Regions from separate parts of the Brevibacillus sp. GCM10020057 genome, predicted to be linked through region 1. Evidence: riboswitches for the same ligand, from Rfam matches in the RefSeq annotation. Region 1 holds a riboswitch; each other region holds the start of a gene.

Evidence for each region. A riboswitch is a leader RNA that binds a small molecule or an ion and turns the genes downstream of it on or off. The one in region 1 is predicted to bind S-adenosylmethionine.
Region 2: another riboswitch for S-adenosylmethionine. It lies ahead of mtnK (S-methyl-5-thioribose kinase); the one in region 1 lies ahead of ACFSO0_RS12980 (pyridoxal phosphate-dependent aminotransferase).
Region 3: another riboswitch for S-adenosylmethionine. It lies ahead of ACFSO0_RS14530 (homoserine dehydrogenase); the one in region 1 lies ahead of ACFSO0_RS12980 (pyridoxal phosphate-dependent aminotransferase).
Region 4: another riboswitch for S-adenosylmethionine. It lies ahead of ACFSO0_RS06385 (methionine ABC transporter ATP-binding protein); the one in region 1 lies ahead of ACFSO0_RS12980 (pyridoxal phosphate-dependent aminotransferase).

The regions. Positions count from the first base shown of each region.
Region 1 covers NZ_JBHUJW010000041.1:209,670-217,498, reverse strand. Annotated here, with positions in the region: gene ACFSO0_RS12995 (family 1 encapsulin nanocompartment shell protein) at 1-137, shown strand, start outside; gene ACFSO0_RS12990 (aminotransferase-like domain-containing protein) at 272-1,480, opposite strand; gene ACFSO0_RS12985 (hypothetical protein) at 1,667-2,137, opposite strand; gene ACFSO0_RS12980 (pyridoxal phosphate-dependent aminotransferase) at 2,344-3,522, opposite strand; SAM riboswitch class I at 3,623-3,738, opposite strand; gene ACFSO0_RS12975 (hypothetical protein) at 3,790-3,927, opposite strand; gene ACFSO0_RS12970 (DMT family transporter) at 3,947-4,846, opposite strand; gene ACFSO0_RS12965 (MFS transporter) at 5,000-6,271, opposite strand; gene moaC (cyclic pyranopterin monophosphate synthase MoaC) at 6,275-6,757, opposite strand; gene ACFSO0_RS12955 (hypothetical protein) at 6,900-7,703, opposite strand.
Region 2 covers NZ_JBHUJW010000034.1:111,352-119,180, forward strand. Annotated here, with positions in the region: gene ACFSO0_RS10905 (ABC transporter ATP-binding protein) at 1-460, opposite strand, end outside; gene ACFSO0_RS10910 (GNAT family N-acetyltransferase) at 565-1,137, opposite strand; gene ACFSO0_RS10915 (OsmC family protein) at 1,318-1,785, opposite strand; gene mtnA (S-methyl-5-thioribose-1-phosphate isomerase) at 1,915-2,955, opposite strand; gene mtnK (S-methyl-5-thioribose kinase) at 2,952-4,181, opposite strand; SAM riboswitch class I at 4,327-4,471, opposite strand; SAM riboswitch class I at 4,673-4,844, shown strand; gene ACFSO0_RS10930 (2,3-diketo-5-methylthiopentyl-1-phosphate enolase) at 4,961-6,175, shown strand; gene ACFSO0_RS10935 (2-hydroxy-3-keto-5-methylthiopentenyl-1-phosphate phosphatase) at 6,172-6,846, shown strand; gene ACFSO0_RS10940 (methylthioribulose 1-phosphate dehydratase) at 6,850-7,506, shown strand; gene ACFSO0_RS10945 (1,2-dihydroxy-3-keto-5-methylthiopentene dioxygenase) at 7,521-7,829, shown strand, end outside.
Region 3 covers NZ_JBHUJW010000043.1:189,411-197,239, forward strand. Annotated here, with positions in the region: gene ACFSO0_RS14515 (Gfo/Idh/MocA family protein) at 1-625, shown strand, start outside; gene ACFSO0_RS14520 (cyclase family protein) at 817-1,440, shown strand; gene ACFSO0_RS14525 (DinB family protein) at 1,499-2,014, shown strand; SAM riboswitch class I at 2,118-2,225, shown strand; SAM riboswitch class I at 2,321-2,430, shown strand; gene ACFSO0_RS14530 (homoserine dehydrogenase) at 2,514-3,779, shown strand; gene ACFSO0_RS14535 (VOC family protein) at 3,964-4,773, shown strand; gene ACFSO0_RS14540 (S-layer homology domain-containing protein) at 5,172-6,032, opposite strand; gene ACFSO0_RS14545 (hypothetical protein) at 6,055-6,303, opposite strand; gene ACFSO0_RS14550 (CcdC family protein) at 6,386-6,865, opposite strand; gene ACFSO0_RS14555 (MFS transporter) at 6,960-7,829, opposite strand, start outside.
Region 4 covers NZ_JBHUJW010000021.1:94,461-102,289, forward strand. Annotated here, with positions in the region: gene ACFSO0_RS06365 (MFS transporter) at 1-480, opposite strand, end outside; gene ACFSO0_RS06370 (LCP family protein) at 668-1,669, shown strand; gene ACFSO0_RS06375 (helix-turn-helix transcriptional regulator) at 1,778-2,764, opposite strand; gene ACFSO0_RS06380 (FUSC family protein) at 2,880-4,061, shown strand; SAM riboswitch class I at 4,186-4,302, shown strand; gene ACFSO0_RS06385 (methionine ABC transporter ATP-binding protein) at 4,405-5,418, shown strand; gene ACFSO0_RS06390 (methionine ABC transporter permease) at 5,419-6,078, shown strand; gene ACFSO0_RS06395 (MetQ/NlpA family ABC transporter substrate-binding protein) at 6,140-6,982, shown strand; gene ACFSO0_RS06400 (peptide ABC transporter substrate-binding protein) at 7,360-7,829, shown strand, end outside.

The DNA.
Region 1 (7,829 bases):
TGGCCGTCGCTGAAGACTTCGACACGTCTTTCCTCGGAGACGAGCAAATGAACAGCTTGTTCCGCGTCTACGAGTGCGTCGTCCTGCGCATCAAGCGTCCGACTGCCATCTGCACGCTGGAAGAGACAGAAGAATAATCGTCCCCGGACATTGAAAAAGACAGCCACTCTTTTGGCTGTCTTTTTGGTACGGACAGAAAGGGAACAGCTTCCTGTCCGGCAATTGTATCTATGTCCAGTGGCGGCCCGGTTTGCCAGGCGTTCGTTGCTGCCTAGTTCGTGACGGCTTCCGTTTGCTGATACTGCGCCAGTGCTTTGCCCAGGCGGGAAATCGCCAGCTGCGTGTCTTCGCGATTGAGCAGGGTGTAGTTCAGGCGCATCGTATTGAGCCTGGCTTCCTCCGCATAGAACGGCTTGCCCGGTACGAAAGCCACGCCTTCTTTTACGGAGAGCGCGAGCAGTTTTTCGGCATCGAAGTTCTGCGGCAGGTTCACCCAGAAGAACATCCCTCCGCGCGGTTTCTCCCACGTCACGCCTTCCCATTGCTGCCTAGTCATCAGTTCATGCATCCACTCCATGCGCTCTTGGTAGGAGGAGCGGATTTTCCGGATATGGCTGTCCAGATCGAAGCGGGACAACAGCTGGTGCAGCGCAATCTGGTCGATGGTGCTCGACTGCAGATCGACGGCCTGTTTTGCCTTGACCATCATCTGGATGACGCGGGAATCCCCGATCGCCCAGCCGGTGCGCAGACCTGGCGCGACGATCTTGGAAAACGTGCTGGTGTAGACGACACAGGAGTCGGTCGGATGCTCATCCAGCGAAAAGATGGAGCGGTATGGCTCCTGTCCGTCAAACTGGATTTCGCCGTACGGATCGTCCTCCAGAATCAGAATGTTATTTTCCTTGCACTGACGCAGCAGGCCGAGACGGCGCTCGAGCGACCACACCTTTCCGGTCGGGTTGGCAAATGTCGGGATGACGTAGGCCATTTTCGGGCGGTATTTTGCGATTTTCGCCGCCAGATCGTCCAGATCCATGCCTTCAGCGTCTCCCTCCACCGGAATGGCGCGAATACCACGAAATTGGAACAATTGGACCGCAGCCAGGTACGTAGGGTTTTCTACCAGCACGACGTCGCCTTCGTCCAAATAGACGCGGCAAAGCAAGTCGACGGCCTGCTGGGAGCCGGTGGTCAGCAGCATATTGTCCACGCCAACATTCATCTGTTTTTGCTTCATGCGGGAAGCCACCCATTCGCGCAACGGCAAATAGCCGTCGGTCAGACCGTACTGCAGAGCCTTCGCACCCAAATCGAACGAGCGGTCAAACGCTTCCCGCATTTCTGCGATCGGAAAAGAATCCTCTGCCGGCAATCCCCCGGCCAGCGAGAGAACCTGATTGCCTTGTGTCAGCTTCAAGATTTCCCGGACCGCCGAGGAGGATAATGCTTCGACTGATTTTGAAAATGAATACTCCATGTTCCGTTCCCCCTTGATTTTGTTTAATCTTGTTTTATCACTGCCGACAAGCAATGTCCAATGCTCGCTTGCTATGGGGGAATAGGTTTTAGCTATGTCGAGCGGCTGTTCGATTCCGCTGCCGAAAACGAAAAACCCCTTTCCGCATGGGAAAGAGGCTATGTATCTGTTCATGGAAAGCGATCTCTACGCGATCCGCACAACTCGCGATTTCTCTGCTTGCGGCAGGAACGACAGGTCGAACCGGGCATGCGCTTCTTCCAGTCCCACGTCCTGTGCCAGGAGCAAGGCTTCCTCCTGGAACGTCAACGTACAGCTGCCTTCGTTCAACTCGCACAGACGCTTCAGCCGTTTCAGACGGTCCGCCTTTTTCTCGGCCCGCATGTATTCGTTGCGCAGCTCGCACACATCGACATGGCGAGCATCGGCAATCATGCTGATGTCGTCTACGTGGACAATCAGTCTCTGACCTTCTTCCGTCACAAAACCGATCGAGCAAAAATGCGCACCTGACATTTCCAGGCGAGTGAGTACCGCATTGGCGTAAACTTCTCCCGTACGCAGCCGGATCGAGCTGGCTTCTATGGCCCCGCCTATCTTCCGCTCGTTGGCGATCACCGTATACATATCCGTGTAGCCGTTAATCTGATAGCGCATGGTACCCTCCCGTTTTGCCCAAGTTGTCATTGAGACTAATTATCATCGGCAATTCCTATCCTATAATGAAAATCATTATCTGTCAATAATGAGAATGATTTTTATTGATAGTGACTCTGGCTGCGCTTTTCGTCCTGCAAGAAAAGACCGCACTCGCTGAATCGGTCAGTGAATGCGGTCTGTTTCTTCGGTATTACCTTTGTATGTTATGCTTTGGCAAAAATGCCGAGCTGCTCGATTCTGCGCACAGCCTCTGCCAGACGCGCTTCATCGGACAGCAGGGCGGCGCGCACGTAGCCTTCGCCGGTCGGGCCAAAACCGTTTCCAGGCGCTACCACGACATGGGCTTTTTCCAGCAGCAAATCGGAAAATTCGACGGACGTAAAGCCGCTCGGAACCGGGAGCCAGGCGAAAAAGGAGCCTTGGGAGGGCTGCGCCTGCCAGCCGATGCGGTGCAGGTTGGTAAACAGAGCGTTGCGCCGGCTCTCATACACCGCGACGAGATCGCGGACGCACTGCTGCGATCCGGCCATGGCTTTGACGGCGGCCATCTGCACGGCTCCGAACAGGCTCACGAAGTAGTGGTCCTGGATCAGGTTAATCAACCGCACCAGCTCGCGGTTGCCGACCATCGCGCCGACGCGCCAGCCTGCCATGTTGTACGTCTTGGACAACGTGTAAAACTCGACGCCGACTTCTTTTGCCCCCGGCACTTGCATGAAGCTGACCGGCTTCTTGCCGTCATAGCTGATCGCTCCGTAGGCGAAGTCGTGGCAGACGACGATTTCGTTTTTGCGGGCGAAGCGAATCGTCTCCTCGAAAAATTCAATCGGAGCATTGACGGCGGTAGGATTGTTCGGGTAGTTGAGGAACATCAGCTTCGCACGCTCCAGATCTGCCTGGGCGATCTGGCCGTAGTTCGGCAAAAACCCGTTTTCAGCACGAAGCGGCATCATGACCATGCGCCCGTCCACGACAGCCACGCCGGACCAGTAGTCCGGATAGCCGGGGTCCGGAACCAGCGCCACATCGCCCTGGTTCATCAGCACCTGGCAGATTTCCACCAAGCCCGTCTTGCTGCCGAACAGGATGGCGACTTCTTCTTCCGGATCGAGATCGACGTCGAATTCTTGCTTGTACCAATGCGCGACTGCCTGCTTCAGCTCCAGGCGGCCGCTGAACGGCGGATATTTATGATGCAGCGGGAGCGCGGCGGCTGCCTGCAATTCTTCTACAATATGCGGGGGAGTCGGCAAATCGGGATTGCCTTGGCCGAGATTGATGACGTCGTGCCCGGCTGCGATCACTTTGTTTACTTTCGCTACCAGCGTGGCAAAAAACTGTGTCGGCAGCCGCTCGATCATGTCAGAGGGTTGAATACGCATCTGTCTTCATTTCCTTTCTGTCGGGTAATGCAGGTAGCGCGATATGAGCAACAAAAACCCCTTTTCCTTACAGAAAAAGGGGTAGATCAGCTTCGTCACGTCCTTATCTGCCAGGAATACTCCTGCTGGAATTGGCACAGCATCTTTTGCCGCCGGGGCAAACAGATCCGCTGCCGGGCTTCATCGGGCCAGTCCCTCCACCTCTCTGCATAAGTAAAGTACACGGAATATAATGTTTTGAATCTTCTTCATACTACTTGAGCCGTATCAGCGTGTCAAGATGCTTGCTGCATTTGCACCATCGCCCCATCGTGCAGCAGCATCTGCGAGCGCCAGGACGAGCAGCCTTGCCCGCATCTTCGCGGTGGAATAGCCTTCCAGACAAAAAAACAGGCTGCCTGACATCTGCAGCCTGCTTTCCCCTTTACGTCTCCACAGTCGCTTGCGTTTTCGGCTTCTCCCGTCTGCCCGTCAAAAATACGCCGCCCACAATAAAGACCATGCCTGCCATGAGGTTCCACGTAATGGCTTCATGCAACAGCGCATAGCCCCAGACAAAGGCGGTGACCGGCACCAGATAGGTCACGAGAGACGCAATCTCCGGCCCGCCCTTTTGCACCAGGTAGTAGTACAAAATATACGCGATGCCGGAGCCAAACACGCCGATCCCCGCCAAGGCCCCAAGGGTACTGCCCGAAGTGAAGGCGGTGAAGGAACAGGATTCTGTCATCAACGCAACGCTCCCGCTGCCGAGCGTAGAGCTAAGCAAGGTGCCGAACGTGATCTGGTAAGCAGACAAGTTGCCCGGCAGCCGCCTGGACAACTGCCCGCCGACCGCATAACAGCAGGTCGCTGCCATCATGCATAGAAAGCCGAGCACATCGACGGAGACGATGGAGACAGGGTTCACGTCGAGCAGGACGATGATTCCGCAAAAGCCGATGAGCATCCCCAGCCACTGCATGCGACCGACCGCGGCTTTGAAGAACAGAATCCCGATCGCCAGCGTCCAGAGCGGTGTCGTCGCATTCAGGACCGATGCCATTGTGCTCGTCACCCGCGTCTCGCTGAAGGCGATGAACGCCCAGGGAATTGCCGTATTGATCAAGGCCATCCTCACCATCGGGCCCCAGGCGATCCGCTTCAGTTCCAGCGGCTTTTTCAGGATGAGCATGACGATGGTGATCGTGATCAGGCCGAGCGCCGAGCGCAGAAAGGCAATCGTCCAGGGACCGAACTCGTGGAGCAATATTTTCATAAAGAAAAACGACCCGCCCCAAATCAGGCTGAGCATCGTCAAAACCAGAACCAACGACCGCGACACACAAATCCCTTCCCTCTTCGTATTCTGCATGCACAGCAATGCCATGCTTGTATTCTAGCAGGCCAAAGATTCCACGGCTATCGAAGTTTGCCGGTTGCTGCACTTGCCTTCTCATCTGGGCAAAAGGCACAAGCCGGGCGCCTTTTCGCTGCTCTATTTTTCGATCGTCGCCTGGATGCCCCTTCGTTTGCCGCGCTTTTGCATGGAGCCTTGCAGAACGAAAAAGGCAACGGACAAAAGGGACAATCCAGCCATGATGTACAGCAGCCCCTGCGCCTGGAACGTCTGGAAGATGAAAGCCCCGAGCAGCGGACCGAGCATGCGGCCTGCCGAGCCGGTGCCGGATACCAGCCCCTGGATGAAGCCTTCCCGTCCTTGTGGCGTGAACTCTGCCGCTACGGTCGGGACGGCAGGCCAGACGAGCATTTCGCCGATCGTCATCACGAACATGGCCGCGACAAAACCGGCATAGGCGGTCGTCTGCGACAAAATCAGCATCGACAAGGCGAACACATACGTCCCCAGCAGCAACTGTGCACGCAGCGTTCGGGCGAGGCGCCTGATGATCCACGCGATCAGCGGCTGCCCGAACAGGATGAGCCCTCCGTTCAACGTCCAGAGCAGGCTGTATTGGCGCAAGGAAATGCCGAGCGACTGCATGTAGGCAGACAGCACCGTCGTCCACTGCACGTAGACGATCCAGCTGATGAGAAGCCCTGCGCACAGCAGCACCAGCGCTCCCCATACGACTTTTTGAACAGAAGTCGCTGCGTCCCGCGGCACTTCCAAAGCGGCTGACGCCTGACTGTCTGCCGCCCTCAGCTCCACGCTCCCGTCTGGCTGCCCGGATGCAGCGGCTTGCAGGTGCCGGGGCAGGATGAAGATGAACATCGCGAACACGCAGACCTGGGCAATGGCGTTGCCGAAGAACGTCCAGGCAAACGACACGCTCGCCAGTACCCCGCCGAGTGCGGAGCCGGCCGCGACGCCTGCGTTCAGCGCCACGTAAATCATGTTCATGACCTTGCGTCCTCCCTCGGGCCACAGCACGACGGCGAGCGCGTTCATGACGGGCGAGAGCATCCCGTAGAACAAGCCGCTTAGCAGCAGCAAGACGGTGTAGGCCGTGAAGTTGGCCGTAAAGCCCAAAAAGAGGGAAATGACGATGATGCCAAGGGAGGACAGCACGATCGTCTTCATCTTCCCCCAGCGGTCAAAGAGCATGCCGCCTGCCAGACTGCCGATGAGAAAAGCCCCCTGGTTTAACATGAGCAGCAAGCCAGCTGTCGTCAGCGGCTTGCCCAGATACTCGTGAATGTAGATCGTAACCAGCGGCCAAATACAAGCCATGCCGGTAGAAAAAATGACGGCAGCAATCGAAAGGAGCCGAATGCTGCTCGGATAGGATTTCCACGCCTGATTCATCTGTCAGTTCTCTCCCCGGCGGAAGTCGCCGCTTTTTCCGCCTGTCTTCAGCAAAAGGCTGGTCGGACCGATTACCATGCCTTTGTCCATCGCCTTGCACATGTCGTACACTGTCAAGGCTGCGACGCTTGCTGCAGTCAGTGCTTCCATTTCCACACCGGTTTTTCCAGTCGTTTTGACCATCGCTTCGATCACGAGCGTCTCGTCATCGGCAAAAGCAAAGCGGATGTCGATCCCGGTCAGCGGCAGCGGATGGCACATCGGAATGATGTCCCACGTCTTTTTCGCCGCCATGACTCCCGCCACCTGTGCGACCGCGAGCACATCGCCCTTTTCGATGCGCCCTTCGCGAATGCGCGCCAGCGTCTCCGGCTTCATCGAAATTTTGCTTTGGGCCACAGCTTCGCGCTTCGAACTGTCCTTTTCCGATACATCCACCATGCGGGCACGGTTTTGTTCATTAAAATGCGTCAACAGGTCACTCATTGTCGTCCTCCAAAAACAAGCGAAAATTCGGACTGCCTCCGATTTTCGCCTCATTGCATCCAGGATGATTGCGCCTCCTCTACCTTACTCTGGCTTTGGGAGAAAAGCAATCGCGAAAGTATCGGGGGACAAACACAACCATTTACCAGCCGGCCAGCTCGGAAATCAGCACGCCCCGGTTCGTGAGCGGAAGCTGCCTGTGCCAGGTAAACCCGCTCTCCGTCTGAATGAGCCTGTCGTGAAAGGAAAAGCGGAGCACTTTGGCAAAGTCGGCGCGCAGCGTGAAATACACCACGCCTTCCTCCGCCACGGCAACCAGCGATAATTGGGTAGGAAAAGCGCCGCCGTGCTGCGCGGTCTCCCGCAGGATGGAAAACGCGGCCGCGGGCTCGAACGGCTCCTGTACGGCGAGCAGCCGCTCCCGCGCGACCCGATAACGGTCTGCTCCCATCGCCTCGCTCTGTCCATTCTCCTGCTCGCCTCTGGCAAACAACGAAAAGTTCGTCAGGACCATGAACGGCTCGTCCGCAATTGCCGCGCTGCCCAGCGCTTTTTTCCCCGGCTCGACGACACACGCCTGCCCCATGCCCGCGATCAGGCTGTGCACGCTGTGGCCGGGGACATTGACGATCGCATGCTGATCAACGTAGGTGAAAACGTCGGTGAGAGCCAGCTTTTCTCCCAGCACATCCGCGAACAGCTTCATGATGTGCACGCAATTTTTCCCTCGCCGGTATTTCCCTTCCTCACTCGGTTCCACCATTTGCAAGTTCATGAACGTCCCGTTTTTATTGATGCCGAGCGCCGGGTAAAACTGGCCGCCGTCCTCCTGCATCACGAGCAGTTGGCCGTCCTTTTGACAGACCAGCTTGATCCGCCGGTCGGAAATGTCAAAATTCATGCCGATGCAAGTATGGCTCCCCTGATATACAAAGCTTGTGCACATGCTCCTCACACCCTTTCGTATCCCTTTACTATAACACCGATCATCAGCTCCTGTGGAAAATATTTGAAAAACGCACATTTCATCCGCCCGTGAGCATGCAGGCAATGACGCTTCGGCCACTTCCGA
Region 2 (7,829 bases), on a different contig from region 1:
TCAGCATGACAATGAACGTCAAAAGCGTCATGAACAGTGAATCCACCAGCGTCAGCACTCCCATGCTCGCCGTCTGCTCGATGTTCGGGATGTCGTTGGTGGCGACCGCCATCAGATCGCCGCTGCGCTTGCGGTTGTAAAAGGAAGGCGTCATGCGGGTCAAATGGGCAAACAGCCGCTCCCGCAGCGTCTTCTCCAAAATCAGCGCTCCCCCGTTCAACAGGTACCGCCACAGAAACCGCAGGCCGTACAAAAGCAGCCCGAGCATCAGCAGGATCAGGACGGTCCGCGTCAAATCCGCCGGCGTGAGCGTGCGGTTGCGAATCGCGTCGACAGTGCCGCCGATCAGGCGCGGGGGCATGAGCATGAGGGTGTCTATCACAAACAGCGTACAGATGCCGATCACATATCGCTTCCAGCGCTCTTTGAAAAACCAGGATAATTGCCGTAACGTTTCCATCGCGCATTCACCTCATCTCGCTGTACCTGGCGTATAAAAAAGGGGCTGCATGTGCGCAACCCCTTTTTTCGCTTCCTCTATCGTAATTTACTGAATTTTCCTTGTCAATCCAGCATTTTTTTCCGCCTGTGGATTTCCTCCCACTCGGAGCGCAGCAGGCTGTAAACCGCATGATCGACGAAGTGGTCGTACAGAAACTCGTTTCTCCGCAGGACCCCTTCCAGATGGAACCCGAGACGCTCCGGTATCGCCCGGCTCCTGTAATTTTCGGTGGCGGCCTGAATCGTGACCTTTTCCAGCCCCCAGGAGGTGAAAATCAGGTGGTCCATATAGGCGGATACCGCGTTCGTCATCAGTCCCTTGCCCTGGAACTGCGCCCCCAGCCAGTAGCCGATGGCAGTCTTCTTGTTGATCCAGTCGATATTGTGCACGCCGATGGTTCCTGCCAGGCGCCCTTTGTACCAGATCCCGTAATGGATTCCCTGGTTGTTGCTGTACTGATTCATCGTCATGCGAATGAACTGCTCTGTGTCCTCCACCCGTTTCGTATAGTCCAGCCAGGGCAGCCATTGCCGTAAATAGGAGCGGTTCGTATCGGTGAGCCAGAACATTTCTTTGGCATCGGCCGGCTCCAGTTGCTTGAGCAGCGAATGTTCCGTCATCTGTATGCGCCTCATTGGTTCTCCCTCCCCCAGATCCTCCCTGATCGTTTGCCGAAAACTGGAAAAAATTCTCTTACGCTCGATTATGAAACAGGGTCCCTGCCATTGGCAAGGGCGTCGTGGGGTCCAACATCAGACCCGGGAAAAAAGAACAAGCTGACACAGTCGTCAGCTTTGCGCCTGCCTGTTTGGTGGTCACACCCGTTCGGCGTTTCCTTGCGGCTCGGGAATCTCGCTGCCGTTCAGAACGACGTGCGGCACGATCGCCGCCTTGAGCGATGCCGCCACCGGGCAATACTTCTCGGCCTCCAGCTTTACCGCCTGCCAGAGCCGGGACGAAGCGACCTCTCCCCGGACGTGAAACGTGAGGTGAATTTCGGAAATGGCATGGGGAGCTTCTTCGCCCCGGATGCCGTCTGCCGTGATTTCGATTGCTTCCGGCGACTGCCTCATTTTTTCCAGCAGCCTGGTCACGCCGATCCCCATGCAGCCGACCAGGCCGACGAGCAAGAGCTCCAACGGGCTGTTGCCCGCACCTTCCCCGCCCAGGTCGACGCCGGAATCCATCCGCACCGGATAGCCGCTCGGGCCTTCCGCTGTAAATTGGTGCTTTCCCTGCCACTCGCCGCGGACGCTGATCGGTTTCCTGGTCTGTCCTGCCATGTACTTTCGCCCCTTTTCCCGTTTACTGTGCCACATCCCACACATGTCCATCATAGCTGGTTCCAAAGGGGCGCGTCTCTCCTTTGTAAAAAAACCTGCCCCCAGACGCGAAGCAGGTCACTTTGCAGGCTATCGCTTGCTGCTGCGGATGTCCTCCGGCTTGAAAATGCCGGTCTCCGTCACGATCGCCGTGATGTACTCCGCCGGGGTCACATCGAACGCCGGGTTGTACACCTTGATGCCGTCCGGCGCTACCTGTTTGCCCAGGCCATGCGTAATTTCCTCTGCCGGCCGCTCCTCGATCGGAATGTCGGCACCGGTCGCGGTCTCCAGGTCCACGGAGGAGAGCGGCGCTGCCACGTAGAACGGGATGCCGTGCGCCTTGGCCAGTACAGCCACGCCGTACGTGCCGATCTTGTTCGCCACATCGCCGTTCGCCGCCACGCGGTCGGTGCCGACGATCACTGCCTGCACCTTGCCCTGCGACATGACCATCGCCGCCATGTTGTCGCAGATCAGCGTGACGTCAATCCCGGCCTGTTGCAGTTCATAGGCGGTGAGACGTGCACCCTGGAGCACCGGACGCGTCTCGTCTGCGTACACCTTCAGGTTCCAGCCGCGCTCCTTGGCGAGGTAAAACGGTGCCGTCGCCGTGCCGTATGCCGCAGTAGCCAACGCCCCCGGATTGCAGTGGGTGAGCACGCCCATGCCGTCATGCAGCAGCGTCAGCAGATGCTCCCCGATCTTCCGGCACACTTCTGCGTCTTCCCGCTGGATCGCCAATGCTTCATCGAGCACGGCTGCCTTCAATTCGGCAACGGATTTGTCCCCTTCCGCCTGCACGCGCGCCTTGATCCGGTCGAGCGCCCAGAACAGGTTGACCGCTGTCGGGCGGGACGTACCCAAATACTCGGCCTTTGCCTGCAGCTCGCTCCAAAATTCCGCTGCCGATGCGGCTGCGCTGTTGCGAATGCCGAGATACAGCCCGTAGGCCGCCGACATCCCGATGGCAGGTGCCCCCCGCACTTGCAGGTGGCGAATGGACGCCCACACTTCCTCTGGCGTAGTCAAGGTCAAATAAACGGTTTCTACAGGCAATCGCGTCTGATCGAGCAGGACGAGAGCATCGTTCTCCCACTTGACTGGCGAAAGTTGCGTGCTGGTTGTCATACGGTCGTTGCCTCCTGATAATATCGTGCTGTCGCGGTGCGGACGATGTCTGTAATGTCTGTGGATTCTTCGATGTTATAGCGTTGGAGAATCAGCGCTTCCCCGATTGCCAGCGCCAGACGCTCCGCTTCGGCGCGCGTCTGTGCGTCTTCGATGCTGTTCAGGTCAGCCACACCCGCGAGGCCGATGACGCGGCGCAAGATTTTGCAGCCCGCAAAGCCTGCGGCATCCTGCACGAGACGCTTCACATAGCTCTGCCAGAAGCCTTCGGTGTGGGCGCTGCGCTCTTTGGCGTGCTTGTGCCAGAGCTGGACGAACTGGGAGACGAATTCACTCCAGACATCCTCTACTGTCGCAAGCAAATAATCGCGGTACGATTCGCGTTCCCCTGGATCTTTCTGCAATCCGTGTTGTGCTGCGTAGTTGAGCAGCAGGTTGGCGATGACCGCACCGATGTCAAAGCCGATCGGGCCGTAGTAAGCAAACTCGGGATCGATCACCTTGACGCTCGTTTCCGTGATGAAGATGCTGCCTGTGTGCAAATCACCGTGCAGCAGCGCCTCTGCCCGGGTGAGGAAGTCAAATTTCAGCTTGGCGATCTCCAGCTTCAGCGGCTTGTTGTTCCAGATCGCTTCCACTTCTTTTTGGATCAACGGATTGTAGTCGTTCGTCGGCGCGTTTTCATAAGGATCTGTAAACACCAGATCTTCCGTAATTTTGCACAATTCCGGATTCAAGAATGTTCCGACCAGGGCTTTTTTGTCAAACGGATTCGCCCCGAGATCGGAAGTGTAGAACAAGGTGTGGGCGAGGAATTTGCCGATCTGTTTCGGGAACAGCGGGTAGCGGTTGCCCTGGATCAGGCCTTTTCTCATGATGATGTGGTCTCCCACGTTTTCCATGATGGTCAGCGCCAGCTCCTGGTCGAAATGGTACACTTCCGGCACCAGCTCCGGCACGTATTTGTGCTGGATGCGCAGCGCTTCGCTCTCGATGCGGGCGCGGTCGACTGTCAGCGGCCACGATTCGCCCACCACGCGAGCGTAAGGCAACGCCTGCTTGACGATGACACTCTTTCCGGTGGCCTCGTCCCGAATGTCGAAAACGAGATTGAGGTTGCCGTCGCCGATTTCCTTGCTGTACAGTGTTGCTCCCTCGTGAAACAAACCCGGCAATGCTTTTACAAACTCCACTGCTTCCTGCTCTGTCAATGCGCGATATGCCATGTTTTTTCTCCCCTTGCTCTATTTTTTCGTCTATTCCCAGCGCGGCATCTTGGCCCAGCCGTACAGTCAAACAAACATCAAAAAGACCTCTTTCCCGAAGAAAAGAGGTCGCTGTCGTCACGCATAGAGAAACGTGCCTTTGTCCCCCTTATCTTCCAGACCACTTTTGTTTCTGCAGGAATTAGCACCGTGCACGCCGCCAGCAGTTCAGTCGCATCAGCTGCTAAAATGGCGTCATGTCGGTTGCCGGGTATCATCGGGCCAGTCCCTCCACCTTCTCTGGATAAGGTATCCAACGTATACAGTTTTGAGTTTAGTTTGAATCATACAACCACGTCCCGATGCTGTCAACACCCTATTTCGGGTGAACGCCCATCTTTTCTCGACAATTCCTATCTGTTAACTGAGCAAAAAATAATTTGACTCCCGCATCCGAACGTCATATCATGAATCTAACAAGAACACGCTGATTTTGGTGTCAAACCCAATAACTCTTATCGCGAGCTGGCTGAGGGACTGGCCCTATGATGCCCGGCAACCGGCGCTCTTTTTTTGTCTTCCGCATTTCGATGGAGAGCGAAACGGTGCTAATTCCAACGGATAAGAGTCGAGTGCAGGAGATTTTCTTTTCTTTGCCTCGACTTTGAACCCGAGAGATGAGAGGAGACGAAGACGCAAACTGGTCGACAACCGCCTCCCTGCTCGAAGGGGGGCTCTTTTCATTTACTTTTGCGGTTTCACCCGAAGCTGTTCCACCTGAAGGAGGATGAATCCTGGCAATGAGTGAGCACCGAATCCTCGTTACGTATTTGACCCAAGCAAAAGATTTGCATAAAAAAGCCGAAGCGATCGCCGTCGGGATGACCGTCGGTTCGTGGACAGATTTGCCCGCAGCAAGGCAAGCCGAGCTGAAGCCGTATTTGGGCGAAGCCGTGAGCGCAACTCCGCTCGAGACGCTTGAGAACAGAGAGACGCGCGGGCTGATTACCGTCAGCTATCCGACCCGCAACTTCACCAGCGATATTCCGTCCCTGTTGACCGGAATCTTCGGAAAGCTGTCCATGGACGGCAAGATCAAGCTGATCGACATCCAGCTGCCCGATTCGTTTATCGGCGCGTTCCCCGGTCCCAAATACGGGATCGACGGCCTGCGCGACCGGCTCGGTGCGCATGACCGGCCGCTCCTGATGAGCATTTTCAAGTCCTGCCTTGGCCTTCCTTTCGATGATCTGAAAACCCAGTTTCGCGCCCAGGCATTGGGCGGCGTCGATCTGGTCAAAGATGACGAAATTTTCTTTGCGGATGACCGTGCGCCGTTCCTCGAGCGGATTCGCGCCTTCAAGCAGATCGCCCGCGAGACCGAGCAGGAGATCGGCAAGCCGGTGCTCTACGCAGCCAACCTGACCGGACCTGTGAACGAACTGAACGAAAAGGCAAAACGCGCGGCAGAAGCAGGCGCCGATTGCCTGCTGTTCAACGTCCTGGCCTTTGGCTTCGACGCCCTGCACCGCCTCGCTGCCGACCCGGATGTACACGTCCCGATCATGGCTCACCCGGCCTTGGCGGGAGCCTACTATCCGTCGCCTGACTACGGCATCGCCACACCGCTATTGCTCGGCAAGCTGCTGCGCATCGCCGGCGCGGACCTGGTGCTGTTCCCGTCACCGTACGGCAACGTGGCCCTCGACAAGAACGAGGCGCTGCAGCTGGCGCAAAACCTGACCGTGCCGCTGGAAGGCGTGCGCCGTTCCTTCCCGGTCCCATCCGCCGGCATCCATCCCGGACTCGTTCCGCAGCTGTATGCCGACTTCGGGCTGGATCAGATCGTCAATGCGGGCGGCGGCATCCACGGACATCCAGGCGGAGCCACGGCAGGAGCGAAAGCCTTCGTCGCTGCCATCCGCGCTGTCACGACTGGCAAAACGCTGCAGGACGCAGCTGCCGAGTCCCCGGAACTGGCCGTTGCCCTCGAGAAGTGGGGTGGCGGGCGATGAGCAAAAAGCTCGTGCTGTTCTGCGACTTTGACGGAACGATCACCGAGAAGGACAATATCGTGGCGATCGTCCGCAAGTTCGCCCCGCCCGAGTGGGAAGCGTTGACCGAGCAGATTTTGTCGCAACAAATCAGCGTGCAGGAAGGGGTCGGCAAGCTGTTTCAGCTGCTCCCCTCCTCCCTGCGCGAAGACATCGTCGACTTTATCGTAAAGGAAGCGGCCATTCGCCCAGGCTTCGCGGATTTTGTCCGCTTTTGCCGGGAGGAAGGCATCGAATGGCTGGTCACCAGCGGCGGCATCGACTTTTTCGTGGAGCCGATCCTCGCTCCCTTTGATCTCGCCGGCGTGCCGATCTATTGCAACGGCAGCGATTTTTCCGGAGAGAAGATTACGATTACCTGGCCGCACTCCTGCGACGATCACTGCAACAATGGCTGCGGCATGTGCAAGACGACGATCATTCGCCGCTACGACCCCGCCGAATACTACCGCGTCGTCATCGGCGACTCGATTACGGATCTGGCCGGGGCCAAAATTGCCGACTATGTCATTGCCCGTTCGTTGCTGGCGCAAAAGGCGGAGGAGCTGCAGCTTCCGCACCGCACTTTCGCCACGTTTCACGACGTGATCGCCATCTTGCAAGACTTGAAACATCGACAGGAGGTCAGCTGATACATGACAGCCACATTGGAACAACGTCTGGACGCGTTTCGCCGTCTCGATGACGTCAAGCTCACATTCGCTCGCCGGGACTGGTTCCCGGGCACGAGCGGCAACCTGTCCATCAAGGTGGCAAGCGAGCCGCTGCAATTCGCCGTCACCGCCAGCGGCAAGGACAAAACCAAGCTCTCCCCGGAAGACTACCTGATCGTCGACAAAGATTCCCGTCCGGTCGATGCGACCTCGCTCAAGCCTTCCGCCGAGACCTTGATCCACGCCGTCGTGTACAAAAAGTTCCCGCAAGCAGGGGCCTGCTTCCACGTCCATACCATCTGGAACAACCTGATCTCGGAGTTGTACTTCGGACAGCGCGCCTTCTCCATCCAGGGACAGGAGCTGATAAAGGGCCTCGGCATCTGGGAGGAAAACGCCCGCATCACCATTCCGATTGTTGAGAACTTTGCCGATATTCCGACCCTCGCCGCCGCCATCGAAAAAGTGATTACACCCGATGTGCCCGGCGTCCTGATCCGCAACCACGGCATTTACGCGTGGGGCGGCAATGATTTCGAGGCGAAACGCCACCTCGAAGCGTTTGAATTCCTGTTTGAGTACCACGCCCGCTTGCTGCAGCTGCGCCAGGCAGTCGTGTCCACTACAACCACCCTGTAAGGAGGAGTACAAAAATGGCACAAATTCGTTTTCACGACACCAACGAGTACATTAGTTCGCCGGAGGAAGTCATCAGCTTCCTGAACACCCAGGAGATCATCTACGAGAAATGGGGAGTCGACCGCCTGGACCCGAAACACCGTGACAACTACAGCCCGACCGAAGAAGAAAAACAAGAGATTCTCGACGCGTTCAAGCCGGAGATCGAGGCGATCAGCCAACGCCGCGGCTACCTGACCGCTGACATCGTCGTCCTCTCCGACGCAACGCCGAATCTGGACGATCTTCTGGTCAAATTCAAAAACGAGCATCACCACATCGAC
Region 3 (7,829 bases), on a different contig from region 1:
CACTTTGGTGCCGAACTTTTTCGCGATTTCCGACCATTTGCCCAAGCTGGGAAAAATTCGCCGTTTTACCGCCAGCTATTGCCAGTATTCCTCCCGCTACGATGCGTACCGTGCGGGGGAAGTGCTGCGTGCCTTTGACCCTGCCTACTCGAACGGGGCGTTGATGGATCTTGGAATCTACTGCCTCTATCCGGCGATTGTTCTGTTTGGCAAGCCAAAGCAGGTCAAGGCAGAAGGAATTTTGCTCGCGTCAGGGGTAGACGGAGAAGGCAGTATTCTCTTGAAGTACGATGAGATGGATGCCGTCCTCAGCTTTTCCAAGATTACGACCTCCTATCAGCCCGCGGAAATCCAGGGCGAGGACGCAACGATGGTCATTGATAAAATCAATCACCTCACGCGCGTCGAGATTCGTTACCGCGACGGCAGGGTAGAGGATGTGACCAGGCCTCAGGCATCGAAAACCATGCAGTATGAAATCAGGGAGTTCATCCGCCTGGCCGCTGCGGGTGCCAGAGAGTCGGCGACGAATTCGCATACAGCCTCGAGGTTGGCCATGGAAGTGATGGACGAAGCGAGAAGACAGATCGGCGTCGTATTTCCCGCCGATTTGCCGCAAGAATAGCTGTGTTTGCTTCTTCCAGCCAGCAAACAGGTTCTTGCATCCGTTGACAACATAGATCGGGCTTGACTGATTGAATGCACCAACCAGCAGGAGAGCGGGGCGCAGTCCTGAATTTGTAATGGATACATGCAAAAAAATGGAGCTTGCCCGCAGCCCCGTGCGGTGGAAGGAACAGACGGAGGGAAAACGCGATGATCATGTACGATGTAACCGGAGCGATCTTTGAAGGAATGACCGTGTACAAAAACAAGCCGGAGAAGCAGCCGAGAATCAAGCCAGTCACGAACGGGTACGTGACCGAATCCCGCATCGAGCTGGACGTACATACCGGGACGCACGTGGATGCTCCCTTGCACATGGTGACAGATGGCGAAACGTTTGAATCGATCGCGCTGGAGAAGCTGGTGGGCAGCTGCAGGGTGCTCGATCTGACGCATGTGGAGGACCGGATCTGCCGCGCGGATCTGGAGCCTTTTGACATTCAGCCGGGCGAATTTCTGTTGTTCAAGACGAAAAACTCGCAGGACGAGGCGTTTTCCTTTGATTTTGTCTTTTTGGCAAAGGATGGGGCGGAGTATTTGGCGGACCTTGGTGTGCGCGGAGTAGGTACAGACGCACTCGGGATCGAGCGCAGCCAGGAAGGCCATCCCACCCACAAGGCGCTGTTCGCCGGCGGTGTCATTATCATCGAAGGACTGCGGCTGCGGGAAGTGCCGGATGGGGCATACTTCATGGTGGCCGCACCGCTCAAGCTCGTCGGCACGGATGCCGCGCCTGCCAGAGTCTTGCTGTTTGACGGTGTGACTGTCTCGTAGGAGAAACCGTTTGGCCAGTCTGAGGGAGAATGTGCAAAATGAAAAAGGGGGATGCGACATGCTCGAACGTCCAGCGAAAGGCGAGTACAACGTCTATTACACCAGTTATGTTGATCTCGTGCCGGAGGGGGTACTGCTGCCATTGCTGCTGGAGCAGCTGGAGGAGACGACAGCGAAATTTTCTTCCCTGACCGAGGAGCAGCAAGACCGTCGCTACGCGCCAGGAAAGTATACGGTCAAGGAAGTGCTCGGCCACATCATCGACACGGAGCGGATCATGAGCTACCGACTGCTCCGCATTGCGCGCGGAGACCAGACGCCGCTCGCCGGGTACGACGATGAAGCGTACGTGGCAGCAGGTGCCTTTGCCACAAGACCGATGAAGGACATGGTCGAAGAGTTCAGGGCTGTGCGGCTGTCCACGGTCGCGCTGCTCAAAGGTGTGCCCGATCATGCCTGGTCCAGATCAGGGATCGCCAATGACAGCGAGATTACTGCACGTGCGCTCGCGTACATCATTGCCGGTCACGAGCGTCACCACCTGCGGGTTCTCGCCGAGCGATACGGCGTCTGAACGGATTGAGGCTCACAGCAAGACTTCTATCTGGGCAAATCGTCAGAATGTGGTTGACGGATGGAGAGGAATTTCTTAGAATATACTTCAACAGCATACAACGTTCTTATCCAGAGAGGTGGAGGGTCTGGCCCGATGAAGCCCGGCAACCGTCACGATGTATGTGACAAGGTGCCAATTCCTGCGGGACTGCGGTCTCGAGAGATAAGAAGCGGGCTATTCGTACAGACTTACGAACCTTCTTCTTCTCGAAGAAGGTTTTTCTGTTTTACAAGCGGATGGTTTAGAAACTTCATAGCAATTTTTTTCTTATCCAGAGAGGTGGAGGGACTGGCCCGATGAAGCCCGGCAACCGTCACGATGCATGTGACAAGGTGCCAATTCCTGCAGGAGAAGCTCATCCTGAGAGATAAGAAGGGGATGCCCGATGAACATCAGCCTTCTTCTTCTCGAAGAAGGTTTTTTTGTTGCACAATAATTTACCGATGGGGTGACTGGAATGAGTGTAGAGGTAGTCAAAGTAGGATTGCTGGGGCTGGGTACAGTCGGAGGAGGCGTGATCAAGACGATTCACTCCCAGCAGGAGAAGCTCGCGGCGCGTCTGGGGAAACGGATCGAGATCGTCAAGGCGCTGGTGCGGGACGCGGAAAAGGAGAGGGCCGTACAAATGGGCCGCACCGTGCTGACCACCGACTTTGACGAGGTGCTGCATAGCGGCGTGGATATCGTCGTCGAGGTCATGGGCGGAGTCGAGCCTGCTTACGATTACGTGCGGGCCTCAATCGAAAAGGGCTGTCATGTCGTCACGGCGAACAAGGAGCTGCTGGCCAAACGGGGCGCAGAGCTCGTGGAACTGGCGAACCGGCACCAGGTACACCTGGCCTATGAGGCGAGCGTGGCCGGGGGAATTCCCATTCTCGGCGTCCTGCGCCAGTTTCTCAGGACGAATGACATTACTGGCATTCGCGGGATACTCAACGGGACGACCAACTTCATCCTGACCAAGATGGAGGCCGAGCAGCTTTCGTATCAGGAGGTGCTGCGGGAGGCGCAGGAGCTGGGCTACGCCGAGGCAGACCCGCGCTCCGATGTGGAGGGCTTCGATGCCATGTACAAACTGTATATCCTCGCCCAGCTCGTGTACGGGGAATCGCTGCCGCTCGCGGAGGTAAGCCGGAAAGGGATCGCGGACCTGACTTGCGGGCAGATCCGGATCGCCAGCGAACTGGGGTACCGGATCAAGCTGATCGCCCAGGCGAACCAGACGGGGGACGGAATCCATCTGTCGGTCGAACCAACCGCGCTGCCTTTGGACCATCCGCTGGCGCAAATCCAGGATTCCTACAACGCAGTCCAACTGTCGGGGAACATTGTGGGCGACTTGCTGTTTACGGGCAGGGGAGCCGGGGAAATGCCGACAGCGAGTGCGGTCGTGGAAGATTTGGCGTACCTGTTGACCCAGCCGTTCACACCGCACCCCGTCTGGAAAGAAAGAGAGGGAGCCGCAAAAGAGCTGTCAGGGGGACGGGAACAGTCGCTCTGCTACGTGGAAGGGGCGGGGCCGGCTGCAACTCCGGATCGCGTCCTGCAGTTTTTGCGTGCCAGCGGCGTCGAGGTACACAAGCTCAAGGTCCAGTTCGATCTGGGCGGCGTCCTGCGCGCCGGACTGATTACGTCCGGGCTGCACGAGGAACACACAGATTTGCTTCGCTCCGACTTCGGTCTGCAGGTGCGGTGTTTTCCTTTGCTGCACGCTTCAGAATAGGAGCGCCAGAACCGTTCACGAGCAGCGGCCATTCGGGCGGATGAGGCCGATGCCGGTAGGGCTGGATGCGTTTCTGCCAGACGGGCGCCCGTTTCGTCACCTTTCCTTTTCACAGGAGAAGAAGTACAATGAACAAAAGTTTTGGCAAATGACGGGCCGCGCGCCCGAGCGTGGAGGGGAGCCTATGCAGCTGGCATTGGATCATATCGTTCATTTCTTGCACCGTTCTCCGGCAGAGCCAGTCGAACAATTCCGTCAACATGGATATCATGCGGTTGCCGGAGGAAGACATGTGACGTGGGGGACATGGAACAGCTTGAGTTACTTTGGGCTGTCGTATGTAGAATTTTTGTCTGTAGAGCTTCCGGAGATTGCTGCAAACTCCGATAATCCGCTGATTCGCCAGCTCGTCGGGGAACAGAATCGTGGAGAAGGTCTCGGGCAGATCGCGCTGCGCACACGGGAGATGGATCAGTGGGCGGAGCATTTTGCAGGCAAAGGCTTGCAGGTGACGGGGCCGGTAGCTGGCAGCCGCAAGCGTGACGACGGTACGGTCATCCGCTGGCGCATGCTTTTTTTGCGCGATCCGGACAGTGGGCTGGTGCCGCCGTTCCTCATCGAATGGGAAGCAGATGACGCGGAACGCAAGCACGACCTGACACAGCGGGGTGTCATCGCGGCACATCCGAACGGTGCTGCCGCTGTCGACTCTATCGTCTATGCGACGACGGATCTGGACGAAGCGGCGAGCCGCTGGCAGCACTGGTTTGACTGGCAGAGCGGCGACGTGTATCTGGACGATCTGCTCGGAGCACGCTGCCGCAAATTTTCCCTGTCTGGCGGCGACGTCGTGCTCTGCGAGCCGGTCCGGGCTGGCATTGCCCAGGAGGCATTGGACAGCAGAGGAGAGCGGCCGTTCGCGGTGCGGATCGCGGGAGCAGCCAAGGAAGGGCTGGATCAGGTGTACGGCGGCTATTACGTCCGGATGAGGTAGGCGAGGAGAGCAGAGTGAGGTCGGGAGAGAGCAGAAGCCCTGTGGCTGCCAACAAAGGATGTCGGGGAAGCTAGACTGCATTCTCTAAAGCAGTTTTGTGCAATAAAAATTCTTTGGCAAGGATTTACAAGTCAATCAAGGTTGTAGACATGTTTTTTTCGTGAAGAGATGGGCCAGAAAAAAGTCACGTCATCATTTGGCCCATCAACTGGTTTATCAGTGCGGTGAAGTTCAAGTCATCCTACTGTAAACCCGCTTTTATCACCATAAAGTCTGCGGCAGAAACGGGAGGATAATAAACTCCCCCCGTTATCAAGATACAAATGCTTAACAATAAAGCTGGTATATTAAACTTCTTAAGCTTTCTTTTCATTCAAGCTCCCGCCAACATGAAGAGTTTAATCATATTTCTTGATCATCTCGTTTACCCTTGTCAATTTCGGAAGCTCATTATAACTATACGTTGCCACATCTTCTGGCTTTCCAGGGATGAACACCATAATCACCATGCGCTGAACATCTGTAGCCTTCACCTTGATTGCCATTCCATTTTTCAAGTAGATCGTGCTGCCGTCTTTCTTAAGGATCGTTCCCTTGATAGTCAGTCCTTTTGGAGACGGACCATTCCCAACCAGCACCCCATTTGTCACCTTCAGACTATTGTGAAACTGATCCGCTACTTTACGCCCTACAACAATGCCGTTGTACTCGATGTGCAGGAACTTGAAAACCTTTGCCGCTTCCGCACGGGTAAATGGACTTTCAGGTGTCTGTCCCCAAACTTTCGGAAGGATACGCCTTGCTATCAGGTGCTGGTAGTTGGTAGTACCTGGCCAAATTCCTCCATGATATGGCTTCCACGCGTTGTTCACAATCAGAGACGCTTCCTCCTTGGTAAGAAGGCGGTTCGGATCAATCGGAACACCTGCAAGGATTCCTGCTTTATTGGATTTTTCATAAATGTCTTTCGCCCAATGCCCGACTGGGAGCTGTGCCACGGGAGCCTTCTCTTTCAACTGCATGACAGCAACCAAACTCGTCAGCAGCTGTCCTTGCGTGATTTGGGCGTTTGGCCGGAACGTCCCGTCTGCGTATTTCCACATCACTCGTTTTTCCAGCACGTAATCGATGTCGTCTTTATACGCATGATTCTGATAGTCGGAAACACTGGCGACCTGTTTTCCTTCCGCTGCTTGTACGTAAAAAGCCGGGGCAACCGCCGAAACGGAAACACCCGCCGCCAGCAGCGATGCCATCATCACTGCGCTTGCTGGTTTTTCATCATTTGAAATACCTTCCTCTGGTTACAAAGTTTTCACTTGCATCGACTTCCTTCTCTAAAAAAAAACGAATCGATGTATTGTAAATAGTTCCCTGCAAATTCCTGTCCGGCTCGGGCAAACGAGATGGCAGAAAGCGCAGTTGTTCACTGGCGGATTGCCAAAAAGTTTGCCAATGAAAGCGAGTGCAGGTTTGCCCCTTGTTTGGCGGCACGAAAAAATCCCCTCCGGTCAACAGTAACGAGTCCATGATCGCATGAACTCCTTTTTACTGTCTACCATGAGGGGATCATCCCAGTGTGGCAGAAGTCTCTTGTCTTTGTTTCAATCCGTTACGTGCCGAATGTTTTCTTCGTCAGTTGACGGTACATGTACAGCATCGCGATCCGCCAGGGCACCAGCATTCCGAAGGCGAGCAGGAAGAACAGGCCGCCGGTTTGGATTGGTGTGAACGAGTCGTTGATCATCAGCTTGATGACCAGGCGAATCACCAACAGCCCCATGAGGATGACAAAAAAGGCTTTGGAGCGCTTCAAGTACACATCCTGCCCCACGATTTCAAAGCGGGAGGTCAAAATCAGCGGGATCGAAAACACCATCCCCACGAGAAAAGCCGTAAAGTCGTACATCGGGGGCGTGGCCGCCTCTGGCAGGAAGAACATCGCAAAGCCGGTCGCCATGAAAAACGGCGGCAGAATGATGCTTTTGGCCGAGACAGGCTTTTTTTGCCGGCGCATCCGCACGAAAATGACCAACGTTGCCATAATGAGCGGCACCAGGATGCCCAGTGCCGTTGAAGACAGTATTTGCATGGAAGAATCCCTCCAACATATTAGCAGTGGATACTCATATCATACACGATTGTCGGAAGGAAGGTAAAGGATCTGGCAATGTTTCCCCCATTTTTCAGGCGGCTGCTTCGTCTGTTGCGCGGATGTCCAGCTTGCGTTTTTGGCTGTACAGATAGGTGCCGACTCCGCAGGCTGCGGTCAACGTGCCGATGCACAGCAAGTAGCCCGTGATGCCCATCAGGTCCAGACAGACGCCGGTGACGCCGAGCGCGAGCAGGAAAAAGCTGCGGTCGAGCATGCTCTTGAAGGAAAAGAACCGGCCCTGCTGGTGCTCGGGGAGGCGCTTTTGGAAGATGGTGGCGGTGACGGGGAAAAAGAACGCCACGACAAAGCCAAACATCGCAAAGGACGCGAGCACTGTCACTCTATGGGTGGCAAAGGACATGCCGTATTGCGAGATGCCGAAAAATACGAGCATCAGCGTAGAGGAGGCCATCAGGTTTTTGCCGCCGACCCAGCGCTTCGCAAGCAGGCCCCCGGCGAAGATGCTCAGTCCTTCCGCCATGTAGATCCAGCCCATAAGCCGCGGCTCGTGTTGAACTTCGCTAAAGTTGAGGATCATCAGGTTGATACCGCCGAGAAAGAGCGTGATGAGCCCGTTGTTAATCAAGCCGACCAAAAGGGCAGGATCTTTTCGGGCGATGCCGAGCACTTCCCGGAACTCCACCTTTTCTTTCATGCTGCGGGTCGTGATGGCCGGAATGCGCAAAAACAAGGTGACGACAGTCAGGATGGCATAGGCGATGATCGAGCAAATATAGAGCATGGACAGGTCCATCGAGACGACCAGCACCCCGCCGATTGCGGTACCTCCGATGCGGGACAGCGTGGAGATGTTCAGATACACGCTGTTCGCTTTCAGCAGCTCATCCCTGGACAAGATGGCGGGCAAGGAAGCCTGCACGGTCGGGAAGTAAAAGGCGGC
Region 4 (7,829 bases), on a different contig from region 1:
CACGATCCCGGCAAGCGAGGTGCCGATGGCCATGCCAAGGTTGTTGGCCACGTAGATGACGTTGAACAACTCCCGCCGCTGCTCCTTCCAGCGGAAGCCGATAAAAGCCTGGATGGCAGGGGAGGAGAGGTTCAGCGTAAAGCCAAGGCCGATCATGATGGCAAGGTAGAGGGGCCAGCTGCCGGTAAACGGAATCGCCAGCTGGAGACAGCCTTGAATGAATAGCGACCCGACGATGAGGCGCTTGGCTCCAAGGCGATGAAACAGGGCGCCTCCGGCAAATTGCCCGATAATTCCGGCGAGGGATTGCAACATTAAGGCAAAGCCCGCCTCGGTCATGGAGCGGCCCAGAACCGTATGTACATACAACGTGTTTAATGGCCACATGAAAGCGCTGCCGGAGGCGTTGATAAAACTGGCGACCAGAAAAAGCAAGGCTTCCCGGGGGTAACGCTGCAAGAGAGAAGTTGGTGAGAACATAGGACTCATCCCTTTTAGGTAAGATTTAGGAAAATTATAACCAACTAATCATACTTTGTAAACAAAAATGTTTATTAAAGAGTCAGCCAAATAAAGGCTGCCCCACTTTCCGCGGATTCGAGTATACTAAACAAAGCGGAAAGTCAAATTCCCATTGATACAGAGACTAAAGGTGGAGTCATTCTCTATGCGAATATGGAAACGGATGTTGTTCATCATCCTTGTAGTTGTTGCCGCGACGGCAGGCTACTACGGGTATTCCTTTTATCAGTTTGCCCAAGACATTCAGGAGCCGAATGTCATTACCCCGCCGCCTCTTGACGGTGGTGCGGCGACGAAGGCTGCGGAAATCCCGCAGTGGGATGGCAATGATCGCGTCAACATCCTGCTGATGGGGGTCGATCGCCGGGGCATGAAAAATAACGGGCTGCCTCGTTCGGACTCCATGATGCTGGTCAGCATTGACCCGGTAACGAAGCGGTACGATCTGTTTTCGATTTTGCGCGATACGTATGTGGACATTCCGGGCAACGGCAGCTCGCGCATCAATGCGGCGATCGTGGAGGGCGGGCCACAGCTTGCGATGAAGACGGTCAGCCAGTTTACGGGACTGCCGGTCGATCGCTACGTCATTACCGATTTTGAAGGCTTCAAGGCGCTGATCGACGCGGTCGGCGGCGTCGAGCTCGATGTGGAGAAGAACATGTATTACCACGACCCGACAGACAAAGGCGTCTACGACATCAATCTGAAAAAGGGTCTGCAGCATCTGGACGGCAACAAAGCGCTGCAATACGTCCGTTTTCGCCACGATGCCACTTCCGATTACACGCGCACGGAGCGCCAGCGCAAGCTGCTGGCGGCAGTAGCCGACCAGATGAAAAAAGGGACGACGCTGCTGCAGCTGCCAATGATCCTCAAAGAGGTCACGCCGTACGTTCAGACCAATATCAGCGCGCTGGACATGCTGAAGCTGTCCGCGCTGGGGCTGAATCTGGACACGCAAAATCCGGGTGAATACCAGCTGCCGCCGATGGGAATGTTCCGGGAATCCCGTCAGGCAGGCTCTGTCCTCGTGCCAGATGTAGAGGAAGTGCAGACATTTATCCGGCAGAAGCTCCAGCCAGCGGTCGCGGATACGAATGCCTCTGTCACAGACGAAGGAACGAAAAGCAGCACGCCGCAGTGAGCGTGCTGCTTTTTTGGTGCTGGAAAGAAAGCGAGCGGTCGCAGGCCAGCCGGGACTCGAGAGCGCGGCATCTGTCTGAATGGCCCGCGCAAGCAGACGGGTTTTCCCTTACCCACTTTCGCCCGTCCCCGTCCTGTAAAACTGCGCCAGTTGTTCCGCCTGCGCCTGCAGTCGGCTGGCGAGCGCGGCCGGTTCCACGACGACCGCGTGTATCCCCAGCGCAAACAGGCAGGCAAGGGCGGCTTCCTCGTTCTCGAAGGGCAGCGTGATCCGTACCCAGTCTTTCCGCGCCAAAGAAGGCTGAGAGGCAGGAGTAGTTCCGCCCGGGAGGACACTTCCTTTTGCCAGTAACGCGACCCCCTCCGCCGACAGATCCAGAACGGCAGAAAAACGCGCACGCTTTTCCTCCCAATGCGTCACCCATTCGCGCCAAAAGGCTTGCAGCGAAAAGCCGTCGGGGCGGCGGAAAGGCTCCCCGGTGATGTCGAGCGACCGGACTCTGGCTAACCGAAAGGCGCGCACCTGGCCGCCGCTCTCGCCTGCGAGGAACCAGATGCCTCCTTTGGCGATCAGGCCGTACGGTTTCATCTCCAGCTCGGCAACATTTCCTTGGCGGGACACGTAGGTCATGTTCACGCATCGCTCCTCCCAAATGGCTTGCTGGGCGGTTTGCAAAAAGCGGACGTTTTCCGCAGAGGGCCGCCACGAGTCTGAGTCGAGAAAAATGCGGTCTCGAATCCAGTCCGCATCCCCGCGAACGGGGGCGGGCAGGGCATGCAGCAGCTTGAGCAAGGCGGAGCGCAGCGCATCGCCGATCCCCAGCTGTTGCGCCAGTTGATTGGGCTGGTGCAAAAACAGCGCGTGAATCTCCGGCCTGGTCAAGCCGTCGAGCCGGATTCGGTAATCGCGAGGCAGGAAGAAGCCTCCGTCCGTTCCCGGATGGGCATGGATCGGCACGCCTGCCGTGCAGAGCGCGTCCATATCCCGATAAATGGTACGCTCCGATACTTCCAGCCGTTTGGCCAGCTCCTTTGCGGTCAGCCTGCCTTCTGATTGCAAGAGCAGCATAATGGTCAACAGTCGATCGGCCCGCATCGCTCACTCTCCGTCCTCTTCCGTGAATTTGCTCCTATTATTGAATCACTGACATGAGATGTCAACAATGGTGTGCTATGCTGCCGGTATAACGAGGAATGAGAGGAGCAGGAAGATGCTGCGAATATTCAACCGGGAGCGGAACGAACTGCCGCAGGTCGCCGCTTGCCTGATCGGAATGGCCGGCCCGATTGCGGCGGGAATGTTGTGCGGCAAGACGGAGCTTGGCTTGTTGGCAGCCTACGGGGCGATGATCCACGCCAGCAGCGGAGAAGGGGAGGAAGCGGAACCTTCACGGCAGCACGCAGACAGGCCGATGATCTTGCGAGTGGGCGCGCTGCTGCGCAGGGTGTTCGCCGGGGCACTCGGGATGCTGCTCGGCGGCCTGCTTGGTCATCACGGCTGGATGTACGGGACAGGGATGGTACTCCTTTCTGCTCTGGCGGCGCTCGTGGGCGGGCTTGGCAGGGAGGCGGCGGTCGCGAGCGCACAGTTTATCATTTTTATGGTAATGGGCGCGGGGATGGGCGGGAACAGCTACGGCGGACAGCACCATCCAGGGGCAGTGGGCGCCCTGTTTGGGGCAGGCTCGCTCTGGGGAGCGTGCGCATCCATGCTTGTGTCGGCGGTATTTCCAGGCAGGGAGAAGAGGATAGAAGCAGCGCCGGGACGGGTTGCTCCGTCTTTTTCCAAAAGGCTGAAATGGTGGAGAGCCTCTTTGCAGGAGTTTGTCGGCTGGCAGTATTGCCTGCGGATGGGCCTGTGCATGGCGGTGGCGGAAGCGGTCGGTGCGCTGCTCCACCAGGAGAGGTCGTACTGGATTCCGTTGACGGTCGCCATCGTGCTGCAGCGCAGCTTTGCTGCCGTGGCGACGCGGGTCATCCGCAGGGGAGCTGGAACCGTGGCCGGTGCTCTGCTGGGCGGCGCTCTCCTGCTCGGCTCGCTGCCGCCTACGGCCGGCTTGCTGCTCGCGGCCGCCCTCGCTGCGCTTCGACCGATCTTTCGCAGCCGCAGCTACACGGTCTACTCCATGCTGATGACACCCTTGATGGTGGTCCTGCTCGGCTTTGGGACGCCGATGTCGGCAGACGTACTGTTCACGCGCGTGCTCGATACCGGGATCGGCGGTGCGATCGCGCTGGTGTGCGGCTATTTCCTCTGGCCCAGCCGCTTGCGACAGCAGGTAGACAAAGCGCAAGAGGAACGGCGCAGGAAGGCTGCCCGTGCAGCAGGTCGGGAGCGGAAGCGCTTCCCCACCCGGGAGAGCAAGACAGATGATAGAGAAAATTCACAATAAAACAAACACATTGTGAAACAACTATTTTTTCTTAGTATTCTATTGACGCGCGACATTCCCAAAGGATATAATCCGAGTTGTATCATCGAACTGCAAAATATGAAAAATATATACGTGGAAATCTTTCTTATCAAGAGAGGCGGAGGGACAGGCCCTATGAAGCCCGGCAACCGGCCCATGTCTGACATGGGTGTCGCGGTGCCAATTCCTACAAGATTGATTGGATCTTGACAGATGAGAAGGGTGGATGCGAACGCGATAGACGTTGCAGCCCCTTTTTCGTTTGTGAAAAAGGGGTTTTTACTTTTTCATTAAAGTAACCTGTGTATAGGAGGTGGACTCGTTGATTCAATTGCGCAATCTGCAAAAAAGCTATCAGGTACAAGGAAAGACGATTCCTGCGCTGCACGGAATTGATCTGACGATAGAAAAGGGAGAAATTTTCGGGATCATCGGGCATTCCGGGGCAGGAAAAAGTACGCTGATCCGCTGCATCAACCTGCTGGAGCGGCCGACTTCCGGACAGGTCATCGTCGACGGGGTGGACCTGACTTCCCTGGACGATCAAAAGCTGCAGGAACAACGCCGCCACGTCGGGATGATTTTTCAGCACTTTAACTTGCTGTCCTCCGCCACGGTAGGCGACAATGTGGCGTTTCCGCTCAAGCTGGCGAAGCGCCCCAAAGACGAAATCCGCAAAAAGGTGGACGAGCTGCTGAAGCTGGTGGGACTGGAAGCGCATCGGGACAAGTATCCTGCCCAGCTGTCTGGCGGTCAGAAACAGCGCGTCGGGATCGCCCGCGCGTTGGCGAACGACCCGAAGGTGCTGCTGTGCGACGAGGCTACTTCGGCACTCGACCCGCAGACGACCAATTCCATTCTGGCGCTGCTATTGGATATTAATCGCAAGCTGGGCTTGACCATCGTTTTGATCACCCACGAGATGCATGTGATCCGCTCCATCTGCGACCGCGTCGGCGTCATCGACGGGGGACGCATCGTCGAGTCGGGCAATGTGCTGGAAGTGTTCCTCAAGCCGAAGCACCCGACCACACAGGAATTTGTGGAGCAGGTAGCAGACTCTGCGGAGCTGCGCGAAGCCGTTGCCCATGAGAAAGCATCCGGCAAGCGGACGATCGCCCGCGTCACCTTCCTTGGCGAGCAGACGTACCAGCCGATTTTGTTCCAGACGATGCAGGAGACAGGCACCGTGTTCAGCATCTTGCAAGGAACCATCTCTCGCATGAAGGACACGCCGTACGGCCAGCTGGTCGTCGAGCTGGAAGGCGATGATGCGCAGAGCCGGCGGGCCATCGAGACGCTGCGCCAGCGCGGTCTCGAAGTGGAGGTGATTTAGATGGCATTGGAAAATGTAGACTGGTCTGAAATTGTCGATGGCACATTGGCCACACTAACGATGCTGGGCTTCTCGACACTGTTTGCCGTGTTGATCGGTCTGCCTGTGGGGATCATCCTGTTCCTCACATCGCGAGGACAGCTTTTGGAAAACCGCGCATTTTACTCGGCAGCTTCGGTCGTGGTCAACGTCTTGCGTTCCGTACCGTTCATCATTTTGATGATCCTGCTCATTCCGTTTACGAAATTGATCGTAGGGACTTCCCTTGGGGTGCTCGGGGCGATTCCGCCGCTGGTCATCGGGGCAGCGCCATTCTTCGCCCGTCTGGTGGAGACCTCGCTGCGCGAAGTCGATCGGGGCGTGATCGAGGCGGCACAGTCGATGGGCGCCTCCAATTGGCAAATCGTCTGGAACGTCCTTTTGCCGGAAGCGCGCTCCGGCCTGATCGCAGCCATTACCATCACTACGGTGACACTCGTCTCGTACACCGCGATGTCCGGGGTGATCGGCGGGGGCGGTTTGGGTGACCTGGCGATTCGCTACGGCTATCAACGCTTCCAGACCGATGTCATGATTGTCACGGTCATCATTTTGCTCGTGTTGGTGCAGATCTTGCAGACCCTTGGGGATCGGCTGGTTTTGAAATTCAGCCGCAAGTGAGATCTTTCCATAGATGTTTCAACAACCAAAAACATGCATAGAGGAGAAGGGGGATTTTTCCATGAAAAAGCTAGTAGTATCTGTACTGTCTACGGTATTGGCATTCTCGCTGGCCGCTTGCGGCAGCAAACAGGAAGCGGCTCCGGCACCTGCTGAGGGCGGTGCCCAAGGCTCCCAGGGACAAGAAGTGACCTTGAAGGTCGGCGCAACTCCTGTGCCGCACGCTGAAATTCTGAAATTCATCCAGCCGAAGCTGAAAGAACAAGGCGTGAACCTGGAGATCAAGGAATTCACCGACTACGTGCAGCCAAACATGCAGCTCAACGAAAAACAGCTGGACGCGAACTTCTTCCAGCACAAACCATACCTTGAGCAATTCAACAAAGACCAAAACATGGATCTGCAACCGGTTGTAGCTGTACACATCGAACCATTCGGCGGGTACTCCAAAAAAATCAAGAAAATTGACGAGTTGGCTGACGGCGCGACGGTCGCTCTGCCAAACGACCCGACCAACAACGGGCGCGCTCTGGCTCTGCTGGAGAAAAACGGCGTAATCAAACTGAAAGACGGCGTAGGCATCAGCGGTACGGTCAAAGACATCGTGGAAAACAAGAAAAACCTGAAGTTCAAAGAAGTAGAAGCAGCCATGCTGCCACGCGTATTGGAAGAAGTAGACCTGGCACTGATCAACACGAACTACGCGCTGGAAGCAAAACTCGTTCCAACCACGGACGCGCTGATTCTCGAAGACAAAGAATCTCCGTACGCGAACTACCTGGTAGCACGCCCGGACAACAAAGACTCCGAAGCGATGCAAAAACTGGCAAAAGAGCTGACCTCTCCAGAAGTGAAGAAGTTCATCGAAGAACAATACAAAGGCGCAATCGTTCCGGCATTCTAAGAATCACGAAGCGGAACGGCAGCAAATACCCAACTGGCCTTGCGGGGCTGGTTGGGTTTATTTTTTGCCAACGGCTTGTTTGACAGGAATCTTGCCGGCGCAAAATCCGAACATTAGTCGACGAGCTGGTCCGCGCTTCTCGGGACGACCGCATATTTTTCTAGGCGTGAGGAATACTTTGTCTGAACGGGTAAGCAAGATTTTGCTGGAGGAGATGCAGGTCGCGCTACAAATTTCTCGCGATAAATAAAATTTTATTTTTGATTAATTATTTTTATGAATAAATAAAAATTTATTAAATAATTCTAAAACATGTTCAAAAACAATGTAACAGGATGTATTATTGATAAAAGATTTAGAAAAGGGGGATAAATGGCATGAAAAAAAATGTTTTCGTAGCAATGAGTTCCATCCTCGTACTTGGTGCAGCGCTGGCTGGTTGCGGCAGCAATGACGCAGCGAAGCCCGCAGACAACGGCCAAGCAAGCGCTCCTGCGCAAGAAGCAACGAAGTCAGGTCCAAAAATTCTGAAAGTGAACCTGCACTCCGAGCCGCCGACAGCTGACCCTGGAATCGCAGAAGACTCCACTTCCGGTACCATCGTGCGTGCAGCTTTTGAAGGTTTGACTCGTACAGGAGAAGACGGTAAAGTACACGAAGCTGCAGCGGAAAGCTACACCGTTTCCGAGGACGGCAAAACGTATACATTTAAACTGCGCGACGCCAAATGGAGCAACGGCGACCCGGTAACGGCGAAAGATTTTGAATTCGCCTGGAAACGCGCCCTGGACCCGAAAACGGCTTCCAACTACGCGTACCAGTTGTACTACATCAAGAACGGGGAAGC